One region of the Streptomyces sp. T12 genome, then DNA from elsewhere that is predicted to be linked to it. Evidence: riboswitches for the same ligand, from Rfam matches in the RefSeq annotation. Region 1 holds a riboswitch; each other region holds the start of a gene.
The links. A riboswitch is a leader RNA that binds a small molecule or an ion and turns the genes downstream of it on or off. The one in region 1 is predicted to bind cobalamin.

Region 1 (5,884 bases):
TCGAGGTGGAAGCCGTCGGGGGCGTGGTGGACGCACTGGGCCGAGCCGATGCACACCGACCGGTCGACCTCGACGTGCCAGCGGTCACCCATCCCCTACGCCTCCCAGCCCGCCGGGAGGTGGATCATCTTGTGCTCCAGGTATTCGCCGTAGCCCTCGGGGCCGAATTCGCGGCCCAGCCCGGAGTTCTTGTAGCCGCCGAACGGGCCCAGCATGTCCAGGCTGAAGGTGTTCACCGAGTACGTGCCGGTACGGACCTGGCGGGCGACCTCGATGCCGTGCCCGGTGTCGGCCGTCCAGACGCTGCCGCTCAGGCCGTAGTCGGAGTCGTTCGCGATCTTCACGGCCTCGGACTCGTCGCCGTAGGGGAGGAGACAGATCACGGGGCCGAAGATCTCCTCGCGTGCGATCCGCATCGAGTTGTCGACGTCTCCGAAGAGGGTCGGCTCGACGTACCAGCCCCGCTCCAGGCCCGGCGGACGCCCGCCGCCCGTCAGGATCTTCGCGCCCTCCTCCTGCCCGATCCGGATGTAGTCGAGGTTCCTGCGCTGCTGCCGCTGCGCCACCAGCGGGCCCACCTGGGTCGCCGCGTCCAGCGGATCGCCGACCACCAGCGCGCCGGCCGCCGCGGCGAAGGCCTCGGCGAACTCGTCGTAGCGGGAGCGGGGCAGCAGGATGCGCGTCTGGGCCACGCACGCCTGGCCGTTGTTCATCCAGGCTGCCGGGACGACACCGGCGACCGTCGCCTCGACGTCCGCGTCCGGGAGGACCACGGCCGCCGACTTGCCGCCCAGCTCCAGCGTCACGCGGGTGAGGTTGCGGGCCGCGACCTCCATCACGCGCTTGCCGGCCGCCACCGAGCCGGTGAAGGAGACCTTGTCGATCCGCGGGTGCCCGACCAGGTACTCGCTCACCTCACGGTCCGCCGGGAGGATCGACAGCACGCCCTCCGGCAGCCCGGCGTCCTTCGCGATCTCCGCGAGGAGGTAAGCGTCGAGCGGCGACTCCGGCGACGGCTTGAGCACCACCGTGCAGCCGGTGAGCAGCGCGGGCGCGAGCTTGGCGGCGGCGACGAACTGCGGGACGTTCCAGGGGACGACGGCCGCCACGACCCCGACCGGCTCGCGCCGCACCAGGATCTTGCCGAGGACTCCGTCGCGCGTCTCCTCGTACGTGAAGTTCCGTGCGACCGTGATCGCCGCGTCCCACACCATCATCGCGCCGAGCGCCTGCGCGAGGACGCTCCAGGAGTACGGGGAGCCGTTCTCGCAGGAGATCACGCGGGCGATCTCCTCGTGCCGCAGGGCGATCCCGTCCTTGATGCGGGTGACGACCTCGATCCGCTCGTCGAGCGACATCCGCGGCCAGGGCCCCTCGTCGAACGCCTTGCGCGCGACCGCGACCGCCCGGTCGACGTCGGCCGGCGAGGCGTGTGGCACGCGTCCGATGACCTCCTCCGTGTGCGGCGAGATCACCTCGATGACGTCCTTGCCCAGGGGGTCGGTCAACTCCCCGCCGATGAACAGCTGTCCGTGTTCCACGAGCTCGGTCATGGCCGACGCCTCCTGCGGAGCTGGAGCGGGATTCCTTGGTTTCTGACGCTGTTTCAGGAACTGATACCAGTTCTACCCGGAGGAGTCCACGGAGCGCACACACCTCGCCCCTACGCTGAGCGAGACAGCGAGGGGGCACGGGATGGCAGTTCGCGCGCGCGACTGGGCGGTGTTCGCCACGGCACTGGCGGTGGCCGTCGGCGGCGCCGTATGGATGGCGTCGACCTGGGGTGACGTGAAGCGCGAGAACGGCGTGTCCGTGCACCGGGAGACGAAGAGCCCGGAGGAAATCAGGGAGTACTGGACGCCGGAGCGCGTACGGAACGCCGAACCCGAGTGACCCGACAGCCAGGTGACTCAGGCTCCCATCGGAACCTGTTCTAGTTATAGTGGGCCGGTGGCCGGAACGTGGCGCGGCGATTGGGGATCCCATGGCGCAGGTGTACGACCATGGCGGCGGCGTCCGGTCCATCGAGGTCCCCATCCCTGACAACCCGCTCGGCCACACCCTCGTGTACGTCGTCGACACCGACCGCGGCCCGGTGCTCATCGACACCGGCTGGGACGACCCGGCCTCCTGGGACACCCTCGCCGAGGGCCTCGCGGCATGCGGCACCGCGCCCGGTGAGATCCACGGCGTGGTCATCACCCACCACCACCCCGACCACCACGGCCTGTCCGGCCAGGTGCGCGAGGCCTCCGGCGCCTGGATCGCGATGCACGCGGCGGACGCGGCGATCGTGCGGCGCACCCGCGCGACCCGCCCCGAGCGCTGGTTCTCCTACATGGCGGACAAGCTCACCGCGGCCGGCGCCCCCGACGCCCACGTGTCTCCGCTGCGCACCGCCCGCCGCCGGAGCACCCTGCCCGGCTTCTCCCCCGCCGCGCCCGACCGCGAGATCGTCCCCGGCGACCTCCTCGACCTCCCCGGCCGCCGCCTGCGCGCGATCTGGACCCCGGGGCACACCCCCGGCCATGTCTGCCTGCACCTGGAGGAGGAACACCCGGCTCAACTCCCGGGCCACGGCCGCCTGTTCTCCGGCGACCACCTGCTCCCCGGAATCACCCCGCACATCGGCCTGTACGAGGACCCCGACGACACCACCGTCACCGACCCCCTCGGCGACTACCTGGCCTCCCTCGAACGCGTCGGCCACCTCGCCCCCGCCGAGATCCTCCCGGCCCACCAGCACGCCTTCACCGACGCCGGCGCCCGCGTACGGGAGTTGCTGCTCCACCACGAGTCCCGCCTCACCGACCTCCTGACCCTCCTCGCCGAGCCCCTCACCCCCTGGCAGCTCGCCGAGCGCATGGAGTGGAACCGGCCCTGGGACCAGATCCCGTACGGATCACGGAACATCGCGATCGCGGAGGCCGAGGCCCATCTGCGGCGGCTGGTGAAGCTGGGGAGGGCGGAGGCGGTGGCCGGGAGTGAACCGGTGACGTACGTGGCCGTATAGAGATGACCATGAACGCCATGGATCCTGTGGACCGGCTGCTCGCCGAACGCGCCTGCGAGCGCATCGTCGTCGACTTCGTCCACCGCCTCGACCTCGGCGAACCGTCCTCCGTCGGCGAGCTGTTCACCGAGGACGGCACCTGGGAGTGGCCGGCGGGTGAGCGGCTGGTCGAGGGGCGGGACGCGTTGCGCGCGTACTTCGGCTCCCGCCCCGCCGACCGTCTCTCGCGGCGCCTGATGTCCAACATCCTCGTCACGGTGACGTCCCCCGACACCGCGACGTCGACCTCGTACTTCACGACGTACCGCGTCGACGGCCACGAGGGCGGCCTGGTCCCGCCGGGGCCCCCGGTCCAGGTGGGGCACTACGAGGACACGTTCCGCAGGCCGCCGGACGGCACATGGCTCCTGTCCGCCCGGATCCTCCATCTCGCCTTCGCCGGACCGACCCCGCGCCCGCCCAGGCCATGAAGGCCTCGCACCACCTCCCCTCAGCCGTTTCCCTACGGGCCGGTAGAGTGACGGCGTCGTCATCACGCCCGTACAGGGGGAAGCCGGTGCAAATCCGGCGCTGACCCCGCAACCGTGAACCGGTCGTCAAAGGCCGGTGAGCCGGATCGCCCCGTACGGTTCGTGACCGGCTCACGTGCCCCGGCAGCCGGCCGGAGCACGGCACCGTCGAGGTATACGGAGCCGAGCCGCCCGGGGGTCCCCCCTGTGCTGCCCGGTTCCCCTTAGGGAAGGGCACCCGCCGATCATGTACGTCCGCCGCAGCGCCGCGGTCCTGGCCGCCACCGTCGTGATCGGTACGGCGACGCCCGTCACCGCCGCCGACTCCGCCCCGTCCGCGTCACCGTCCGTGGCGATTCCCACGGGCTTGTACGGCACGACCGACCCGACGTACGACGGTGTATGGCGCCAGTCCCTCGCGCTGCTCGCCCTGGACACGGTGGGTGTGAAGCCGGCGGCGAAGGCCGTGGAGTGGCTGACCGGGCAGCAGTGTGCCGACGGGGGATTCGCCCCGTTCCGCGCCGACGTCTCGAAGGCGTGCGACGCGAAGACGCCGGTCGACACCAACAACACGGCCGCCGCCGTCCAGGCCCTGGCCGCGCTCGGCGGGCACGACGCCGTGACCGGCAAGGCGGTCGCCTGGCTGAAGAGCGTGCAGAACAAGGACGGAGGCTGGGGGTACGCGGTGGGCGGCCCGAGTGACGCGAACTCGACCTCCGTCGTGATCGGTGCGCTCACGGCCGTCGGCGAGAAGCCGGGCGACGTACGCAAGGGGGGCAGGTCGCCGTACGACGCCCTGCTGTCCCTCGCCATCCCGTGCGGCGAGGACGGCGGCGGCGCCTTCGCCTTCCAGCCGGACAAGAAGGGCAAGCTGGCCGCCAACGCGGACGCGACGGCCGCCGCCGTGGTCGGTGCGCTCGGCAAGACGCTCGCCGGTGCCGCCCCGAAGCCCACCGCCGAGGCCCTCGCCTGCAAGAACGCCGCCGACCCCGAGCAGGCCGCGCGCAACGGCGCCGCTTACCTCGTCAAGGCCCTGGCCAAGGACGATCACCTCACGTCGGCCATGCCCGGCGCCGAGAACCAGCCCGACTACGGCAACACCGCCGACGCAGTCCTCGCCCTGTCCACTGCCGGCCACGGCGACAAGGCGGCCGACGCCATGCGCTGGCTGGGCTCCCACTACCGGCAGTGGGCCGAACAGGCAGGCCCGGCCGCATACGCCCAGCTGATCCTCGCCGCGAACACCGGCTTCGACGTACGAGACTTCGACGGCACCGGCGACGACCTGGTCGAGCGCCTCACCGCCACCGGCCCCGCCCCCGAGTTCGTCCCAGCCGTCAAGTCGCCCACGGCGAGCGACGTCCAGAAGCAGGCCGACAAGGACGATGACAACGGCGTCAGCGTCTGGTGGATCGTCGGCGTCGGCCTGGTCGCGGGCATCGGCGTCGGCTTCCTGATCAGCGGCCGCAATAAGGGCAAGTGACCGTGATCCGCCGCGCTTTCACCCTCCTTCTGACCGCGCTGGTCCTCCTGACCGGCGCGGCCCAGGCCGCCCACGCGACGGGCTACCGCTACTGGTCCTTCTGGGACCGCGACGGCGACACCTGGGCCTACGCCACCCAGGGCCCCTCCCTCGCCCGCCCCTCCGACGGCGACGTCCAGGGCTTCCGCTTCGCGGTGAGCGAGGACTCGAAGGACGCCGCGAAGCCGAGGGGCGCGGCCGAGTTCGCGGTGATCTGCGCGAGGACGCCCGCGCAGGACGGCAAGAAGCGGGTGGCCCTGGTCATCGACTTCGGTAAGGCAGCGGACGCCCCGTCGGGCGAGACGCCACCGGCCCGCCGTACGGCATGCGCGCGGGTGGCCCCGGACGCGACCACGGCGGAGGCCCTGGCCGCGGTGGCCAAGCCCCTGCGGTACGACACGAACGCCCTGTTGTGCGCGATCTCGGGGTATCCGGAGAAGGGGTGCGGGGAGCAGGTCGCGGAGGGCGAGAAGCCGACTGCCCCCGAGAAGACGACCGCCGAGAATCGAGAGACGTCGGACGAGGGCCCCTCGCTGGGCCTGGTGGCGGGAATCGCCGTAGTGGCCGTACTCGGCGCGGCAGCGGTCTGGCAGGCACGGCGGCGGCGGACGTGAGGGCACGGCCACAGCTGCACCCCGGCGCCTGGTGGCTCTGGTCCCTCTCCCTAGGCACCGCGGCCACCCGCACCACCAACCCCCTCCTCCTCACCCTCCTCATAGCGACCTCCGCCTACGTAGTGGCGACCTGCCGCCCCGACGCCCCCTGGGCCCGCTCCTACACGGCCTTCGCCAAGCTCGCCCTGGCCGTTCTCCTCATCCGCCTCGTCTTCGCCGTGGCCCT
Region 2 (5,884 bases), 8.2 Mb from region 1:
GGCGAGCCACGGCGCGCTCACCCACGCTCCGACGCTGGGCAAGGCGGTCGAGCACGCGCTGCTGCTGGAGTGGGCGTGCGGCGTCTACCAGCACGCGGCCGCCCTCGGAACGCCCCGCGTCCTCGACGAACACCAGCAACTCGCGGTGATCGAGGCCGCGCTCGCCCGGAACTACGGCACCACCCACCCCGTACCACCTGCGCAGGAGGGAAACCGATGAAGGTCGTCACGATGGGCGTGCATGTGCTGGACGTGCTGGTGCGGCCGGTGGAGGCGATACCCGAGGCCCAGGGCGCGACGCTGGTGGAGGACATCAGGATGACCGCCGCCGGGACGGCCGGCGGGACCGCACTGACCCTCGCCAAGCTGGGCGCGTCCGTGAGCAGCGCGGGGGCGATCGGTTCCGACCCCACCGGTGACATGCTGGTCCAACTGCTGGGCGCGGCCGGCATCGACACCCGCTTCCTCGTCCGCCGCACGGACACCCCCACCTCCGCGAGCGTCCTGCCCATCCGCCCCAACGGCGACCGGCCGTCCCTGCACCTGCTCGGCGCCAACATCACCTACGGTCCCGACGACGTGCCCTGGGAGGCGATCGCCGAAGCGACCCACCTCCACCTCGGCGGCCCCGAGTTGATCGGGGTCGAGGCGGCCACGCGCATCCTGTCGTACGCCAAGGAGCACGGCGTGGTCACCTCGGTGGACCTGCTCGCCCCCGGCGTGCTGGGAAGCTTCGAGCAGATCGCCTCTGCTCTGCCGTACGTCGACCACATGCTGCCCAACGAGGACCAGGTCCTCGGTTTCACCGGCGAGGAGGACCTGGTAGCGGGCGCGAACAAGCTCCTCGCTGCCGGAGCCGGCCTGGTCGCGGTCACTCGCGGCGGTGACGGCGCGCTGCTGGCAACTCCGCAGGGCACCGAGAAGGTGCCCGCCTTCGCGATCGACGTGGTGGACACCACCGGCTGCGGCGACGCGTTCTCGGCCGGCTTCGTGCGCGGCATGGGCCTGGGCCGCACCCCGTACGACTCCGCCGTCCTCGGCTGCACGGCGGCGGCGCTGGTGGCACAGGGCCTGGGCAGCGATCACGGAGACTTCGACCTGACTGACGCCGACGCCTTCGCCGCGACACACAAGCCCCGCTTGTGACGTGAGAGGCGGAGCCGACGCGCTCTGCGCAGGGTTACGGCCATGACCATGGCGCAGGGATGGTGGCTCGAGCTGGCCCCGGGGCAGGGCGCCGAGGAGGCGTCGCTGCTCATCCCGGGGTAGGCCGGCCGAGGTGGACGTTCGCCGCCACCGGTGGACCGACAACGAGCCCGAGCAGCCCTCGCAGACTACGGCGGCTTAAGCGGCGCCCCTGGGAGGCACCTGCATCGGCTGACGGTGCTCTGAATCACCAGCGTTCAGCCAGGGCGGCGGAGGCGTCCCACGAACGGCAGGTGCCCGGCAGGCGATGCGACGAGAAACGGCGGGGTCTGCCGGGCGCGCCCCCGGCAGACCCCGCCGAATGTCTCCGACGGTCAGGCGGCCAGCGTGGAAACACGGCCGCGGGCGGGCTGCGGTTCGAGGACGCGTTCGGCCAGGAAGCCGAACGCCAGCCCGAACGCCGCCCACAGCACGGCTTGGATACCGATCGAGGCCACGCGGAACTCCCAGAGGTCGTTCGCCGGGAAGCCCTTCGGAGTGTTGTCCCCGGTTGGCAGGACGACCATCGCGACCGCGATCGCCGCGACGTAGGCGACACCGGCGGTGATGGAGGCGTTCCAGTTGCCCCACGCCGGGGCGAGCCTGCGGCCGAGCAGGATGGCCGCTGCGCCGAGCAGCACGCTCAGCGCGATCATCCCGACGAACAGGACGGTCCGCTCGCTGATGGTGTCGGGGTTGCCGACGGCGGGCGGGTTCGCCGGGTACTTGAGGATCGGGACCAGGTAGACCAGGAGGAACCCGGCGAGCGCGGTCAGCCCGGCCGTCGCCCGGGCGCCGAACCGGCCGATCCGCCCGAGCGCGAAGCAGAACGCGAGCGCCGCGATGCCGCCGATGGCGACACCGAAGACGAGCACGCCCGTGGCCAGACCGGCCGTCGACTGCAGGGTACGGCTGACGAGTTCCTCGCCGCCGTGTTCATGGGAGTTGGCCGATTCGAACGCGATGGCCGCGTCGACGGGGCCCTCCCCGACCAGATAGGCGAAGACGAAGGCGACCACGCCGGCGGCGAGGCCGGCGAGCATGCCGCGCACCAGCAAGGTGCGTACGGTGACGGAGTTCATGGAAGCGGCTCCGTCAGTGGCAGGGGAAGCCGAGGAGGTGGCGGGCGTCGTGCACCCACTCGTGCACACCCTCACCGGAGACCACGGCCGTGGCGCCCTGCTCGGCGCCGACGAAGTACAGCAGGACCAGCATCAGAACGCCGAAGAAGACGGCCCAGGGGGCGATCGCCCGCAGCGGCAGCGGCGTGAGGGTCTGAGTGGTGGGAGTGGGGGCAGCAGTGGACTGCGCCATGGCGAGACCTCCTCGGGAACATCGCGTCCCGCGTCGTGTGGAGCACTCGACGACAGCGTTGGGTCTGACTCACCACCCTCGCCTGGCTGGCCGGGTGGCACACAGTGGCGCGACCGTGCCGGGCTTGCACCGGCTTCCGTGGCGCTGTCGTCCTTGTCGCCCCAGATGGTAGGGGCAATATGAACTTCGGCCAACATGGCGTACGCCACCTACGATGAACCGACCTCGTGGGAAGGGCCTTTCATGACCGTGCGACTCACGCTGCTGTGCTCGGCTGCGTCCACCGAGCGCGACGTGCGCTTCGGCGCGGACGCGCCCCTGGACGAGCGGGCACTGCGGGAGGCGCGGGCCGCCGCCGGAATGCTGCCGGTGGCCGGCGCCAGGTACACCGGGCCTTCGCAGCGGTGCAGGCAGACAGCACAGGCCCTGGGGTGGAACGCCGTTGTCGTGGAACCCGCGCTGCGGGACCTCGACATGGGCAGCTGGCAGGGCCGGACCCTCGACGAGGTCGCGGCCGGCGACGGTGCCGGGCTCGCCGTATGGATGTCGGATCCGGACGCGGCCCCGCACGGCGGCGAATCCGTGGCGGACGTGTGCCGTCGGATCGCCGCCTGGCTGGACGCGCTGCCGGCCGATGCGGGGCAGGTGCTGAGCGTGGTGGAACAGGCCGTGGCGCGTGCCGCGGTGGTGCATGCGCTGGGAGCACCCCAGCAGTCGTTCTGGCGGATCGACGTTCCGCCGTTGGCCGCCTTCCAGCTCACCGGCCGGGGTGGCCGCTGGAATCTACGGATGGTGCCGTATCCACTGCCCCGCACCAGCGGGGGAGGGCAAGCGAGTTGACGAGGTAGAGGGTCTGCTTGTCGCGACGTGGAGCGTCGTCTGTGACCGTGCGGGCCGACGCGACGACCGCGCCGGCCCGTACGACCGCGGTGTCACCGACTCAGCACTCGCCCCGCCAGACGACACGTGTGATGGTGAGCCCCGGCTCGGCGTTGGCCTTGTACCTGCCCGGCCCGGGGTTGTAGTGGAAGCAGTCGGTCGACGGCTGGCCGCCGAGGAATGACGTCACATCGACGTGGTCCGCCCCCGGGAAGGCGACCCCGTTGTTGAAGATGGAGCCGACGGCCAGGTTGCCGGACCAGTTGCCCTCGACGGCGAGGAGGAGCCGTCCGGTCTGGTTGGCGCCGCTGTAGGCGCAGAAGTTCCCCTTCGCGCAGCCGGGCGGGTTCGGCTCCGCGGATGCGGTCGGGGCGACCGCGAGGACGCCGAGGAAGGCCGCCGCGACGGTGCCGGTGCCCAGTGTGGCGAGTCGCTTTCCGGTCAGCATGGTGAGAACCCCTCCCGTAGTCAGCACTCGCCGCGCCATACGACCTTGGTGATGTGGACGCCGGCAGCCGCGTTCACCTTGTAGGCGCCGGGGCCGGGGTTGTAGTGCAGGCAGGCCGTTTCCCCGCCGCCCCCGGGCGACGTGTACGTCACGTCGACGTGGTCGGCGCCCGGAAAAGCAACCCCGTTGTTGAACACCGACCGGATGGCGACGTTGCCGGTCCAGTTTCCCTTGGTTTTCATGACGAGTTGCCCGGTCTGGTTCTCTCCGCTGTAGGCGCAGAAGTACTCCTTCGCGCAACCGGGCGGATTGGGTTCGGCCGAAGCACTCGGCGCGGTGGCCAACACGGCGGTGAAAGCCGCGGCCACCACCGCTCCGATAGCAGCACGTTTGTGCATGTCGTTCTTCCCCCTTGGCCGGTGGTGCAGGTCTTGGTCGCGTACCTCCCTCAGACTGCCCGTCACCGACGGCTCCTGCCAGGTGATTCGGCGTGCGCCGAAAGGTGCTGGTGACGGGTCGGATGGACGTGCACGCCGCCCATCGAGGCCATGTGGCGCGCGGTGACCGGGGGAATGCGGTGGCGAGTTGGCGTGAAAGGATATTTCGGGACCTGCTTATCCAAGCGACCATTTCATGCAGATACTTCGGCAATCGCATGACCGATTGTGAGAGTTCCCCGTGCTCCGTGTGCATTTCACGCACGAAGACCTGCTCAGAACGCGCGTCGCCGCCTCTCCCGACCCCTTGTGGGAGATCGTGCTCAGTGCGAATCTTCTGGCGACGCGTCAGGGTCGGGCCGTCTTCGGGGCCTGGCGCACGCAGGCACGGGCCCGGTTACGGCGACTGCCCCCTCAACAACTGCACTTGGTGAAAACACTGGCACCGCCCCGCGGCAACTTCCCCGATTTCCTCAATCCGGCGGAAGCCTCACAGGGGCTGCCAGAAGGTGTCCGGGCGATTATGTCGACGCCTCGCCGGCGGCTGGGCGAGGAGATGAACGTGCTCACGGCGGCGCCGTCGTGGCTGCGTCCCCTCGCGGACGGTGAGCCCGCGGCGTTGGAGAACCTCGGGCAGGCGCTCCACGGATACTTCCATGCGGCCCTGACGCCGTTCTGGTCCGCGGTGCGGGCGCAGATCGAGGCCGACCGGGCCGTACGCGCGCGGGAAATGCTGCGGGGCGGTGTCGACGCGCTGCTGTCGACACTGGGCCCTTCACTTCGCTGGCGTCCGCCGCTGCTGGAAGCGGAGTACCCACTCGATCGCGACCTGCGTCTCGAGGGCAGGGGACTGCTCCTGGTGCCCTCCGTCTTCTGCTGGCAGGCACCGATCACCCTGACCGACCCGCGCCTGCCGCCCGTGCTGGTCTATCCGGTCGCCCGGACACACCACTGGTGGCTGCCTCGGCAGGCGGCGGCCGGCACCCGGACGCTCGGCAGACTCATCGGCCACGGGCGGGCGGCCGTGCTCCAAGCCCTGGAGGACGGCTGCACGACGAGCGAGGTGGCCCGGCGCGCGGGGGTGACCCCGGCGACGGCCAGCGAACACGTCAAGGTCCTGCGGGAGGCAGGGTTGACCGCGTCGGTCCGCGACAGGAACACCGTGCTGCATGTTCCCACTCCGTTGGGGTTCAGCCTGCTGACGGCGAACCGGTCCCGGGAGGCGCCGACGGAGGGAAGCCCGTGCTGTGACAGGGAGGGCACCTGCTGCGGTACCGCGCCGGGGAACCCGGATGGTCACCGCACTCGCCGGGTGCCGGTTCGGGGGAGCCGATGATGTACACAGGTGCACGGCGTGGGCCGAGCCGATGAAAAGGCGTTCATGATGGGGCACTGTCCGGGGCGCGGGGGCGCCCAACCGTCCTACGACGGCCAGCACCTCTGCGCGGCCGTTGTCGACCGACTCACGTTCCACGGCGCCATCACCAGGCCGGCACCGAGTCCTGCCGTCTCGCCCACACCGAGGCCCAAGCCGAACAAGCGGAAACCGGCTGACCAGCCGTCACGCATGGGCCATAACCCATTGACCCCAGTGTCCGCCACGCGCACCCGCCGCATCACA
Region 3 (5,884 bases), 670 kb from region 1:
TGCTGTTCGATCAGATCGCCGAGCCGGTCGAGCTGCTCCTCGCGCAGCGCGGCGAACGAGGTGTCGGCGGCCGGCACGAAGCGACGGCCCGCGGCGGCCGCCACCTCACGCAGAAAGGCCCGCCGGAAACCGTCCGACTCCAGCGAGCCGTGCCAGTGCGTGCCCCAGGTCTGACCGACCCGGCAGCCGTCCAGGAAGGGGGCCCCGTCGCTGATCTCGGCGACCCCGTGATGGATCTCGTACCCCTCGACCTGCTCGCCGAGGGCTTCCCCGGTCGGCCGGGTGAGGGTCTTCTCGCGGGCGAACCGCACCCGCACGGGCAGGATCCCGAGCCCGTCGACGTGGCCCCTGCGGCTCTCGACCTCGTCCTCGATGTGCTCGCCGAGCACCTGGAAGCCGCCGCAGATGCCGAGGAGGGGCTTTTGTTCGGCGGCCCTGCGCTGCAGGGCCTGGGCCAGCCCCCGCTCCCGGAGCCACTCAAGGGCCTTGACCGTTCCCCTCGTACCCGGAACGACGACGAGATCGGCGTCCGCGAGCTCCTCGGGCCGGTCCACGAACCGCACGACCACACCGGGTTCGGCGGCGAGGGCGTCCACGTCCGTGAAGTTGGACATGAGGGGGATGGCGCAGACGGCGACGCGCAGGACGTCCTCGCCGACGGGCGAGGAGACCTGGGATTCCCGCACCGCCCCGCGCAGCGACACCCGCAGCCCGTCCTCCTCGTCGATGCCCAGGCCGTGCTGGAAGGGCAGGACGCCGTAGGTGTGGCGCCCGGTGAGCCCGTGCAGCATGTCGAGCCCGGGCTCCAGGAGGCTGACGTCCCCCCGGAACTTGTTGACGAGGAACCCCGCGACGAGAGCCTGATCCTCGGGCGACAGCAGGGCGAGGGTCCCGAAGAAGGAGGCGAAGACGCCACCACGGTCGATGTCCCCGACCACGACCACAGGAAGCCCGGCATTCCGGGCGATCCCCATGTTCACGATGTCGGTCCGCCTGAGATTGATCTCGGCCGGGCTCCCGGCCCCCTCACAGATCACCGCGTCATACGTGCCCCGCAACTCGGCGAGACAGTCGAGCACCGTCCCGAGGAGTTTCTGCTGCCGCCCGCCGTGATACCCACGGGCACTCATCTCCCCGACCGGCTTGCCCATGAGCACGACCTGGCTGCTCTGCTCGCCACCGGGCTTGAGCAGCACGGGATTCATCAGCGCGGTGGGCTCGACCCGACAGGCCTGTGCCTGCATGGCCTGCGCCCGCCCGATCTCGGCCCCCTCCCGCGTCACGAACGAATTGAGGGACATGTTCTGCGCCTTGAAGGGCGCGACCTTGACCCCCTGCCGTACCAGCCACCGGCAGATCCCGGCGGTGACGACGCTCTTGCCGGCGTCGGAAGTGGTACCGGCGACGAGAAGCCCACCGCCCGTCATGACGTACGCCCCTTCACGATGCGGCGCACGGCGACACTGACGCCGAGCGCAAGCCAACTGACGCGCTGGGAGAGCCGTACGGCACGCTCGATGTCGTGCGTGGCGACGGCGCGCCCGGCGGCACCGTTGAGCACGGGCCGGTGCTCGACCCGCCCCCCGTACGACAGGGTCCCGCCCAGCCGCACCCCGAGGGCCCCGGCGAACGACGCCTCGACCGGCCCGGCGTTGGGACTCGGATGCTTGGCGGCGTCGGCACGCCAGGCTCCCACGGCCCCCCGCGGATCGCCCCCGGCGACAGCGGCGAGCACGGCGGTCAGCCGCGCCCCCGGCCACCCGGCGACGTCGTCGAGCCGGGCCGAAGCCCACCCGTACCGCCGATACCGGGCCGACTTGTGCCCCACCATGGCGTCAAGGGTGTTGACGGCCCGAAACCCGACGAGCCCCGGCACACCACCGACGGCTCCCCACACGAGAGCCCCCACGACGGCATCGGAGGTGTTCTCGGCAACGGACTCGACGACGGCCCGGGCGATCCCGTCCGAGTCGAGCGCCTGCGGATCCCGACCGCACAGATGCGGCAGCCGCTCCCGGGCCCCTTCGACGTCCCCCGCGTCCAAGGCCCGCCCGATGCCCCGCGCCTCGCGCGCGAGCGAGGTCCCGCCGACAACGGCCCAGGTGGCGGCGGCGGTCAGCGCGACGGAGGCGGCAGGGGAGGTACGTACGACACGAGCGGCGAGCGCCCCGACCGCAGCGGCGCCTCCGGCGCACACGGCGGTGTGCACCGCACCCCACGCGCGGTGGTCGCGCCACAACACCCGTTCCACCGCAGCGGCAGCCCGCCCGAACGCGGCGACCGGATGCCCCCGGCGCGGGTCGCCGAGCAGCAGATCACCGAGAAGTCCGGCGGCGGCGCCGTACGCGAAGACGCGATCGGCACGCATCGGGGTCAGCCGACCGCTGGGTCAGACGCGGGTCTGATACTGCATGTCGATCGGCAGGCGAGCATCGCGTTATGTCCTCACTCAGGGTGTCCACGCCCTGGTTCGACGAGACCGGCGGCGAGAGTTCCTGGCTCCCGGGGCTTTCTACCCCGGTGACAGTGGCGGGACCGCGCCGGACTTCCACCGGCTTCCTCTTCTGCCGCCGTACATGGCTCCGGAAGTCCACCACGGGGTTGGAAGGGGCGTCAACTTGCCGTTGACCTGCGAGGGGAGAGTGTGCAGAACCCCACACGAGTGACACCGGCTAGCACGTCGCCAGGGCCCAGAGGACCGACTCGGAGTCAATTCCCCGTGGCGGGTGGCGTTGCGTGAAGCCGGTTGCGGCGGGGGGCGGCGGGACCTCCAATACGTCGTACGAAGCACTACGAGCCGGGGGGAACTCCACCAAACCGTATGACTATTGATGACACCGGTGTACCGGGAGAATCCGCTCGATTCCTGGAAGAGTTCGGCGCGACGGTGGTACGGGTGTGCGGCGGCGACGGGCGGCCCGTCGGGACCGGGTTCCTGCTGGCACCGGGCACGGTGGCCACCTGCGCCCATGTCGTCGCCGACGCGCTGGGCACCGACGCGGGGTCGTCGACGCCGCCCGCGGCGCCGGTGACCGTGGAGTTCCCGCTGCGGCCGGGCGCGGTGAGGTACGAGGCGTCGGTGTCGGCCTGGCGGCCGGTGGCGGGGGACGGCACCGGGGACATCGCACTGCTGAGGCTGCCGGAAGGGGCGCCCGCCGGTGCGGTCCCTCTCGCGGACGCCGGCGACGTCTGGCACCACCGCTTCCGCGTCCTCGGCTTCCCCGCCAGCGCCGAGCACGGCGCCTGGATCGGCGGCCGGCTGCTCGGCGCGGTCAGCCAGGGCTGGATCTCGATGGAGACGGACGGCACGGCCCACCGCATCGCCCCCGGATGCAGCGGAGCACCGGTCTGGGACGAGGACATCGGCGCGGTCATCGGCATGACGGTCGCGACCGACCGCGGTGCCTCCGCCGTGACGTCGTATCTGATCCCGGCCGCCGCCCTCCTGGACCTCCAGCCGGGCCTGCGCCGCTGCCCCTACCAAGGGCTCGACGCCTTCCGCGAGGAGGACGCGGAGTACTTCTTCGGCCGTGAGGAGGAGACCCGTCGGCTCCTCGACGCGGTCGAACGGCACTTGGTGGTGCCGGTCGTCGGCCCGTCCGGCAGCGGGAAGACCTCCCTGGTACGGGCGGGAGTCCTGCCCCGTCTGAGGGCCGAGGGGTTCACCGTCTGCGAGCTCCGCCCCCTGCCGGGTACCCGGGCGTCGGTGACGGTGGCCCGGGCGGTGGTGGGGGTGCTGGAGGCGGGGACCTCCGCAGCCGCAGCCGCATCCGCAGGGCCGGGCGGCGACGCTTCTGCTGCGGCTGGCTCCGCTTCCGGACCCTGGGCAGTGCCGTGCCCTCGTCCAGAGCCGGGCTCGACGTCTGCGTCCGGTTCTGCACGCCCGTCCGGTCCTGGCACGGTCCCGGCCCACCCCGCGCCCGCCGCACCCGGCCCCGCCCTGGCCGTCGTCGAGCACGAGCGCGCCGCACTCGTCCTGGCCGACCTGCTGGACTCCGCCGACGGCACGACCCCCGCCGAACTCGGACGACGTCTGCTCGACCACTGCGGCCCTCGCGGCCACGTCTTCTTCCTGAACCAACTGGAGGAGACCGTCGCCGCCGAACCGGCCACCGCCCGCGCCCTGCTTGCCCTGATGGTCGGTATGGTCTCGGTCCCGGCCGAAGGGCGGCGGCTGCGCGTGGTGGCCACCCTGCGTTCGTCCTGCCTGGACGAGCTCGCCGACCCCGGCACCGCCCGCTTCCTCAGCGACTGTGCCCAAGTGGTCGCGCCACTCGGCCGATCGGGCCTGCTGCGTGCCGTCGAGGGACCCGCCGCCCGGGTCCCCGGCCTCACCCTCGACACCGGCCTGGCCGAACGCATCGTCGACGACGCCGAGGACGAACCGGGCCATCTGCCTCTGGTGGAGTTCGCCCTCACGGAACTCTGGGCGCACGAGAAGGGCATCCGCCTCACCCACTCCGGCTACGAGGCCCTGGGCGGTGTCGCCGGCGCCCTGTCCGCCCACGCCGAGCAGCGGGTCGGCGAGGTCATCGTCGCGCACGGCGAGGCCCCGGTCCGCCGCCTGTTCACCCAGCTCGCCCGCCCCGACGACGCGGGCGGCTTCACCCGCAAGCCGGTACGCCTAGCGCCCCTGCCGCCCGAACTCCGGGCAGCCGCCGAGGCCCTGGCGACCCGAACCCGCTTCATCCGCATCACCCACGGCCCCGACGACGACCCCATCGTCGACCTCGCCCACGAGGAACTGGTCCGCGCCTGGGGCCCCCTGAAAAAGTGGCTGGACGATTCCCGCGACTTCCGAGCCTGGCAGGAACGGCTGTTGCAGGCACTCGCCCACTGGAAGGAGACGGGGGAGGAACCGGGCGCGCTGCTGCGGGGGACGATGCTGGCCACGTCGCTGGAGTGGCTGGGGGATCCGGATCACCGCGAGGACATCACACCGGCGGAGCGTGACTATGTGCAGCTCAGCCGCAGGCATCAGCAACGGGGCCTGCGGTGGTGGCGGCTGGCGGCAGCGGTGATGGTCGTGCTGGCGCTGGTGGCGGGCTGTCTGGCGGTCGAGACATGGCGTGGGGGACTGGCCCTGGAGGAACGTGTGCGGACCATGGCGTCCCGGCGGCTGACGGAGGAGGCCGCCCGGCTGGCGACGACCGATCCGGGCATGGCCGCGCGGCTGTCCGTGGCCGCGTGGCACAACGCACCCGCCAAGGAGGCTCGGCAGGCGCTGCTTCAGGCCTACCTCGGCGGCATGTCGGTGATCTCCGGGCACGCGGGGCAAGGATCCGAGCCCATCCGGAGCATCGACGTCACCCCGGACGGCTCCACGGTCGTGACCACGTCCGCCAGCCGGGACGGCGTCGCGCACGCCCGGGTGTGGACGGGGCTCGCCGACGGGCGGGCGAGCTGGTGGCAGGTGCCGGGTCTGACCGGTGGAGGAGCTCCCGAACGCGCCGAGCTCAGCGATGACGGCGGGCTGCTGGCCATCGTGTCCGCCGACGGGTCGGTCCACTGTTACGACGTACGCGCCCACCGACACGTGTGGACCGGTCACCAGCCTGTACTGGGGACCGGGCGCATGGGCCACACGGCGGCGCTCGACTTCTCGGACAGCGGTCGGCTGCTGCTGCGCCTCGTTGCTGACCATCTCGCCGAGCGAGGGGCGGCGCGCAGCTCCCGTGTCCAGGTCTGGCAGAGCCGGACAGGAAAGCCTCGGAAGGCGTCGCAGCAGGGGCTGCCGAGCGGTCCGGAGGCGAACGACGCCGCGCTGGTCGCGGAGGGCCGGGAGGTGGTCTATCTCAGTTGGTACGAGCGCGGCGGGGAAGCCCGGGTGCAGAACCTGGTGACGGGCGGGAACTCGCGCACGGTCGCGGACGCCGAATGGCTC

Region 2: another riboswitch for cobalamin. It lies ahead of PBV52_RS50095 (CbtB-domain containing protein); the one in region 1 lies ahead of PBV52_RS13215 (prenyltransferase/squalene oxidase repeat-containing protein).
Region 3: another riboswitch for cobalamin. It lies ahead of PBV52_RS10170 (cobalamin biosynthesis protein); the one in region 1 lies ahead of PBV52_RS13215 (prenyltransferase/squalene oxidase repeat-containing protein).

Annotation. Positions count from the first base shown of each region.
Region 1 is NZ_CP117866.1:2,960,708-2,966,591, forward strand. It holds gene PBV52_RS13190 (ferredoxin) at 1-92, opposite strand, end outside; gene PBV52_RS13195 (aldehyde dehydrogenase) at 96-1,553, opposite strand; gene PBV52_RS13200 (hypothetical protein) at 1,696-1,893, shown strand; gene PBV52_RS13205 (MBL fold metallo-hydrolase) at 1,985-3,013, shown strand; gene PBV52_RS13210 (nuclear transport factor 2 family protein) at 3,031-3,483, shown strand; cobalamin riboswitch at 3,513-3,656, shown strand; gene PBV52_RS13215 (prenyltransferase/squalene oxidase repeat-containing protein) at 3,770-5,005, shown strand; gene PBV52_RS13220 (SCO2322 family protein) at 5,008-5,658, shown strand; gene PBV52_RS13225 (CbiQ family ECF transporter T component) at 5,655-5,884, shown strand, end outside.
Region 2 is NZ_CP117866.1:11,201,973-11,207,856, forward strand. It holds gene PBV52_RS50080 (class II aldolase/adducin family protein) at 1-220, shown strand, start outside; gene PBV52_RS50085 (carbohydrate kinase family protein) at 217-1,146, shown strand; gene PBV52_RS50090 (CbtA family protein) at 1,521-2,267, opposite strand; gene PBV52_RS50095 (CbtB-domain containing protein) at 2,281-2,499, opposite strand; cobalamin riboswitch at 2,557-2,683, opposite strand; gene PBV52_RS50100 (histidine phosphatase family protein) at 2,743-3,339, shown strand; gene PBV52_RS50105 (peptidase inhibitor family I36 protein) at 3,440-3,826, opposite strand; gene PBV52_RS50110 (peptidase inhibitor family I36 protein) at 3,847-4,290, opposite strand; gene PBV52_RS50115 (winged helix-turn-helix domain-containing protein) at 4,787-5,599, shown strand.
Region 3 is NZ_CP117866.1:2,289,317-2,295,200, reverse strand. It holds gene PBV52_RS10175 (cobyric acid synthase) at 1-1,427, opposite strand, end outside; gene PBV52_RS10170 (cobalamin biosynthesis protein) at 1,424-2,368, opposite strand; cobalamin riboswitch at 2,467-2,610, opposite strand; gene PBV52_RS10165 (trypsin-like peptidase domain-containing protein) at 2,822-5,884, shown strand, end outside.